DNA from 2 places in the Streptomyces sp. NPDC058284 genome. Region 2 is predicted to be linked to the other one. Evidence: predicted binding sites of a transcription regulator. Region 2 holds the regulator's gene; the other holds the start of a gene.
The links. Region 2 encodes HspR, which represses chaperone genes until heat shock. Its sites were predicted from a motif close to TTGAGNNNNNNNNNCTCAA; they were not measured.
Positions count from the first base shown of each region.

Region 1: a site for HspR is predicted at 1,428-1,446, ahead of lon (endopeptidase La). Genes of this name have one in related genera too.

Region 1 is NZ_JBHVYE010000003.1:209,175-212,579, reverse strand. Features, by position in the region: gene lon (endopeptidase La) at 1-1,405, opposite strand, end outside; gene ACFVYR_RS06935 (methyltransferase) at 1,646-2,680, shown strand; gene ACFVYR_RS06930 (rhomboid-like protein) at 2,748-3,405, opposite strand, start outside.
Region 2 is NZ_JBHVYE010000043.1:28,051-31,455, reverse strand. Features, by position in the region: gene grpE (nucleotide exchange factor GrpE) at 1-212, shown strand, start outside; gene dnaJ (molecular chaperone DnaJ) at 255-1,448, shown strand; gene ACFVYR_RS35660 (heat shock protein transcriptional repressor HspR) at 1,450-1,914, shown strand; gene ACFVYR_RS35655 (hypothetical protein) at 2,006-2,518, shown strand; gene ACFVYR_RS35650 (LuxR C-terminal-related transcriptional regulator) at 2,604-3,405, opposite strand, start outside.

The DNA.
Region 1 (3,405 bases), on a different contig from region 2:
CGCGGAAGGTGTGGTTCTGCGCCGGGTCGAGGACTTCGAGGAGGGCGGCGGCCGGGTCGCCCCGGAAGTCCGAGCCCACCTTGTCGATCTCGTCGAGGAGCACGACCGGGTTCATGGACCCGGCCTCCTTGACGGCCCGCACGATCCGGCCGGGCAGGGCCCCCACGTACGTACGCCGGTGGCCGCGGATCTCTGCCTCGTCGCGTACGCCGCCGAGCGCGACCCGCACGAACTTGCGGCCCATGGCGTGCGCGACGGACTCGCCCAGCGAGGTCTTGCCGACGCCGGGCGGGCCGACCAGGGCGAGGACCGCGCCGCCACGACGGCCCCCGACGACGCCGAGGCCGCGCTCGGAGCGGCGCTTGCGCACCGCGAGGTACTCGGTGATGCGCTCCTTGACGTCCTGCAGCCCGGAGTGCTCGGCGTCGAGGATCCGCTGGGCGCCCTTGATGTCGTACTGGTCCTCGGTGCGTTCGTTCCAGGGCAGTTCGAGGACGGTGTCCAGCCAGGTGCGGATCCAGGAGCCCTCGGGCGACTGGTCGCTGGCGCGCTCCAGCTTGTCGACTTCCTTGAGGGCGGCCTCGCGCACCTTCTCGGGGAGGTCGGCGGCCTCGACGCGGGCGCGGTAGTCGTCGGACTCCTCGGCCGAGTCCTTGCTGTCGCCGTTCAGCTCGCGCAGCTCCTTGCGGACGGCGTCGAGCTGGCGCCGCAGCAGGAACTCGCGCTGCTGCTTGTCCACGCCCTCCTGGACGTCCTTGGCGATGGACTCGGCGACGTCCTGCTCGGCGAGGTGCTCACGCAGCTGCTCGGTGGCGAGCCTGAGGCGGGCGACCGCGTCGTCGGTCTCCAGGAGCTCGATCTTCTGCTGGGTGGTCAGGAACGGTGAGTAGCCGGAGTTGTCGGCGAGCGCGGAGACGTCGTCGATCTGCGTGACGCGGTCGACGACCTGCCAGGCGCCGCGCTTCTTCAGCCAGCTGGTGGCGAGCGCCTTGTACTCCTTGACGAGCTCGGTGACGGCCCCGGGCAGGGGCTCGGGCACGACGTCGTCGATCTTCAGCCCCTCGACCCAGAGGGCCGCGCCGGGGCCGGTCGTCCCCGCGCCGATCCGCACGCGGTCGCGGCCGCGGATGAGGGCGCCGGGGTCGCCGTCGGAGAGCCGCCCGACCTGCTCGACGGTGCCGAGGACGCCGGTCGCGGCGTACGTCCCGTCGATGCGCGGAACAAGGAGCACCTTCGGCTTGCTGTCGCCCTCGGAGCGGGCGGCGGCCTGCGCGGCCTCCACCGCGGCCCGCACGTCCGCGTCGGACAGATCGAAGGGCACGACCATGCCGGGCAGGACGACCTCGTCGTCGAGCGGCAGCACGGGCAGAGTGAGCGACGTGGACGTGGTGGACTCAGTAGCCATGATCTCCCCTTCGGCATTCAAGTTGAGCTATACCGACTCAATGGTTATGAGCGCCTGGATGTTCCCCCGGCTTGTTCGCTGTGAGCGATCACCCGGAATCGGCCACTGACACGGAATGCGCGGCGAGGGGCGGCGAGGGCCCATTTCCGGTCACGCGGCCCGGGGATGGCCGCCGGACGGCGTTCCCCTGCGGCCGTTCCGTTGGGACCGTGGACACTCCGACTCTCACGGAGGGCATCCATGGTGGACACACCCGGGACCGGCGACCACGGCCTGCAGGACACGGCCGGTCAGCTCGCCGATTACGCGCTGGGGCACCTCTTCTCGGCGGCGCTGCGCACGGCGGCGCGCTGCCGGATCGCCGACCGGCTCGCGGCAGGCCCGCGCACTGCGGGGCAGCTGGCCGAACTCACCGACACGCATGCCGGACATCTGCGCCGGGTCCTGCGCTACCTCGCCACGCGCGACATCTTCCGCGAGGACGGGACGGGTGCGTTCCACCTCACCCCGCTCGCCGACGCCCTGCGCACGGACGTGCCGAATTCCCTGCACGCGGCGGTCCTGATGCTGACCGATCCGGCGTTCCAGCAGACCTCGGCGGGTCTGGAGGAGACGGTGCGTCAGGCAGGACCGTCCTTCGAGCGCCTCTTCGGGAAGCCGTTCTTCGACCACCTGGCCGACGACCCGGCGCTGCGGGACCTCTTCGACAGCGGCATGGCGTCGCTGTCGGGTCCGTTCGACGCGGTGGTCGCCGGGACGTACCCCTTCCCTGACAAGGGCATCGTGGTGGACGTCGGCGGCGGGCGCGGCGGGCTGCTCCGCACGGTCCTGCGCGGGCGCCCCGGCCTGACGGGCGTCCTGTTCGACCAGCCGGCCGCGGTGACCACGCACATGCTGGCCGGGGACGACGCGGTCCGGGGCAGGTGGCGTGCCGAGTCGGGGGACTTCTTCACGCAGGTCCCCGAGGGCGGCGACATCTACGTCCTCAAGCACGTCCTGCACGACTGGCCCGACGACGCCTGTCTGCGGATCCTGCGCAACTGCCGCGCGGCGATGGCGCCGGACGCCCGTCTCCTGATCGTCGACTGCGTCCTGCCCGCCGGCAACGCGCCCCACCTCGGCAAGACCCTGGACGTGGCGATGGCGGCGATCGTGGACGGCCAGGAGCGCACGGAGGACGAGTTCTCGGCGCTGCTCACGGTGGCGGGGCTGCGGCTGACGCGGATCCTGCCGACCGAGATGTTCGCGTCGATCGTGGAGGCGGAGGCGGCGTAGCGCGGCGCGGTGCGGTGTGGCTCGGTCGGCGCGGTGCGGCTCGGCGCCGTGTGGCCGGGCTCCGGCTTCACCGTGCCCTGTGCGGTCCGGCTTCCGCGCGTTGCGGGCGTTGTGGGCGGCGGCGGTCCTGGCCCGTGGCCGCCGCGCCACGCACCGGCCCGGCCGGCTGCCGCCCTCGCCTGAGCAGCGGCCAGGTGGAGACGCCGATCAGGAGCGCGAGCAGATGGCCCCAGTTCGTCATGGGGTCGGCGAACTCGATCAGGTCCTCGACCAGCATCCACCCGAATCCGGCGAGGACGGCCCAGCGCGGCCACGGCGAGAGGAGCCCCGCGAGCGCGCCGACGCTGGCGGCCACGCCGAAGCTGATGCCGTAGTCGAGGCGGTGCAGCGAGCTGCCCGGCAGCTGCCCCGCGAGGACCGAGAAGGCGACCGGGACCTCGGTCACGAGCGTGGCGACGACATGGCCGAGGAGGAAGACCCCGGCGGCGCGGATGCCGCCGATGCGGCGCTCCAGCGCGGTGAGGACGAGCAGGAACCCGATCGCGTACGGGGAGGTGACGCCGCCCGCGATCCACAGCGCGCTGGCGACCAGGACGAGGGCGGGGCTGTGCGCGAGGTGCGCGACATCGGTGCTCGAACCCTGGAGCAGCGAGTAGACGAGGTCGGGGTCGGCGTGCTGCATCACCATCGAGGTGACGGCGAGCACGAGGGCGTACCCGAAGGTG
Region 2 (3,405 bases):
TGCACTCGTACGCGCCCGACGTCACCGAGACGACGTGCGTCGCGATCCTGCAGCCGGGGTATCGCATCGGCGAGCGCACCATCCGCCCCGCGCGGGTGGCCGTCGCCGAGCCGCAGCCCGGCGCGCAGACGGTCAAGGGCGAGACGGCGGAGGCCGACGCCGAGTCGGCCGAGCCGACGGACAAGGACAGCGGTGGCCCGGACGAGGGCTGACGCTGAACTGACGAGGGACTACCGAAAGGGGGTGCGTCGGGGATGAGCACCAAGGACTTCATCGAGAAGGACTACTACAAGGTCCTCGGCGTCCCCAAGGACGCCACCGAAGCCGAGATCAAGAAGGCGTACCGGAAGCTCGCCCGCGAGAACCACCCGGACGCCAACAAGGGCAACACCAAGGCGGAGGAGCGCTTCAAGGAGATCTCCGAGGCGAACGACATCCTCGGTGACCCCAAGAAGCGCAAGGAGTACGACGAAGCGCGTGCTCTCTTCGGCAACGGCGGATTCCGGCAAGGCCCCGGAGGCGGCGGCGGATCGTTCAACTTCGACCTGGGCGACCTCTTCGGAGGCGGCGCCCCGGGTGGCGGTGGAGCGGCCGGCGGCGGCTTCGGGGGCGGTCTCGGTGACGTCTTCGGGGGCCTGTTCAACCGCGGCGGCGCGGGTGCCGGAGCCGGTGCGCGTACGCAGCCGAGGCGCGGCCAGGACATCGAGTCCGAGGTCACGCTGAGTTTCACGGAGGCGGTGGACGGTGCCACGGTGCCGCTGCGCATGTCCTCCCAGGCGCCCTGCAAGGCGTGTTCCGGCACCGGCGACAAGAACGGTACGCCGCGTGTGTGCCCGACCTGCGTCGGCACGGGCCAGGTCTCGCGGGGCGGTGGCGGAGGGTTCTCCCTCACCGATCCGTGCATGGACTGCAAGGGCCGTGGGCTGATCGCCCAGGACCCCTGCGAGGTCTGCGGCGGCAGTGGCCGCGCCAAGTCGTCCCGGACGATGCAGGTGCGGATTCCGGCCGGTGTCTCGGACGGGCAGCGCATCCGCCTGCGCGGCAAGGGCGCACCCGGTGAGCGCGGCGGCCCGGCCGGTGACCTGTACGTGGTCGTGCACGTCGACACCCACCCGGTCTTCGGCCGCAAGGGCGACAACCTCACGGTCACGGTGCCGGTGACGTATCCGGAGGCGGCGCTGGGCGGCGAGGTGAAGGTGCCCACGCTGGGCGGCCCGTCCGTCACCCTGAAGCTGCCCGCGGGCACGCCGAACGGGCGTACGATGCGGGCCCGCGGCAAGGGAGCGGTCCGCAAGGACGGCAGCCGCGGCGACCTGCTCGTGACGGTGGAGGTCGCGGTTCCGACGTCGTTGAGCGACGGGGCGAAGGAAGCCCTGGAGAGCTACCGCAAGGCGACTGCGGACGACGATCCGCGGGCAGAACTGTTCCAGGCCGCGAAGGGAGCATGAGATGGACGGCCGTCGTCGACAGCCCGGACTGAGCAGGGCGTATCAGCTGACCGATGAGACGCCGGTCTACGTCATCTCGGTGGCCGCCCAGTTGAGCGGCCTGCACCCCCAGACCCTGCGGCAGTACGACCGCCTGGGCCTGGTCTCCCCGGACCGCACCCCGGGACGCGGCCGTCGCTACTCCGCCCGCGACATCGAGCTGCTGCGTACCGTGCAGCAGTTGTCGCAGGAGGAGGGCATCAACCTCGCCGGCATCAAGCGGATCATCGAGCTGGAGAACCAGGTCGCCGCGCTCCAGTCGCGCGTCGCGGAGCTCTCCTCGGCCGTGGAGGGCGCCGCCGTCGCCATGCAGCAGCGTGAGGCGGCGGTGCACGCTTCGTACCGCCGCGACCTCGTCCCCTACCAGGACGTGCAGCAGGCGAGCGCGCTGGTGGTGTGGCGGCCCAAGCGGACGTCCGAGCAGTAGGTTCCGTAACCTGAAACAGGGCCGGGAGGTGACCACCTCCCGGCCCTGTTCGATGTGGGCCGACGGTTTTACCGGGGGAGTTGAGCTGACCATGGCCATGGTGGGGTTGTTCTGGATCGCCGAGGGCGATGTGTACGTGGGGGCGAAACCGGCCGGGCTCGCCGCCGGGGTGCGGCTGTCCCCGGAGGGCGTACTGGCCCTCGGCGACCGGCAGTCCGGCATGTGGCCGTGGGAGGACGTGCGCGCCCTGACGGTCGACGACGTCCCGGTGAAGTCCCTGCGGCGGCATGTGGGCGCGGCGGTCGACCTGGTCCTCACGGTCGGCCTGGGCGGCGGCGACGAGGCCCCCACGATGACGGTGCGCCTGACGGCCCCCGACGGCGACAAGGAACTGACGGCGTACACCGCGGCGGCGATCGGCTACTCCCAGACGGAGTACGACCTCTCCCGCGCGCTCCTGTCCCGCCTCACGGAGGGCGCGGGCTCGCTCCTCACGACGCTGACCGCGATGGCGGACTGGGGCCGTCGCCACGAGGGCGGGTCGCCGCGGGCGGCGGAGCGGGAGGCGTTGTTGCGGGAGTGGGTTGCGGGGAGTGGGGGGTGAGGGTGAGGGGTGAGGGGTGAGGCGTCTGCCCGTGTCCGTGTCCGTGTCCCTGGCCCTGTCCCTGGCCCTGTCCCTGGCCCTGCCCCTATCTCTGGTGATGGTCCAGGATCTTTGACTGCCCTATGAGGTAGCCGAGTTGGGCCCGGCTGTGACTGCCGAGCGTGCTGGCCAGTTTGGCGATGTGGACGCGGGCGGTGCGGATGTTCATGCCGAGCCGGTCGGCGACCTCCGCGTCGGTGAGGCCTTCGACGAGGAGCCCCGCGATGGCGTGCTGGCGGGCGGTGATGCCGTTCTCGGGCGGCTGGGGGGCGGCCTGCGGCCACATGGGGGTCGCCAGCCCCCAGAGCCGCCAGAAGGTCGTGGCGAAGTACTCGACGAGGGCCGGGTGGCGCAGTTCGAGGGCGACGCTGCGGTCCCGGCTCGCGGGGATGAACGCCACGGTCCGGTCGAAGACGAAGAGCCGGTCGGTCACCTCGTGCAGGGTCCGGGCCTCGGCGTCGCCGGTGAGCTGCTCGAAGTAGGCCAGCACGGGCAGGGAATGGCGCGTTGTGTGCTGGTAGAGAGTGCGCATTCGGCACCCTCGGGTGAGAAGGGCCTGGTCCCGTGGGAAGACTTCGGCCAGGGTCTCGGGCGGTCGCGTCCCGCCGGGCTGTACGGCGAGGAATTCCTCCGTGACCCGGCCCATCGCGCGGTCGATGGCCGCGTTGATCGCGTCGAGCCCGTCGAGCACGATGACGGAGCGGTCGCCCGTTCCGGAACAGGCGTCGGCGCCGAACCGCACGTCGAGGACGGCGGGGTCGATGGGGACGGAGGGGCGCAGCCGTTCCGGGTCGTCGGGGTGGGGTTCCAGGATCCCCAGCTCCTCCAGGCAGGGAGCGCCTACGGCC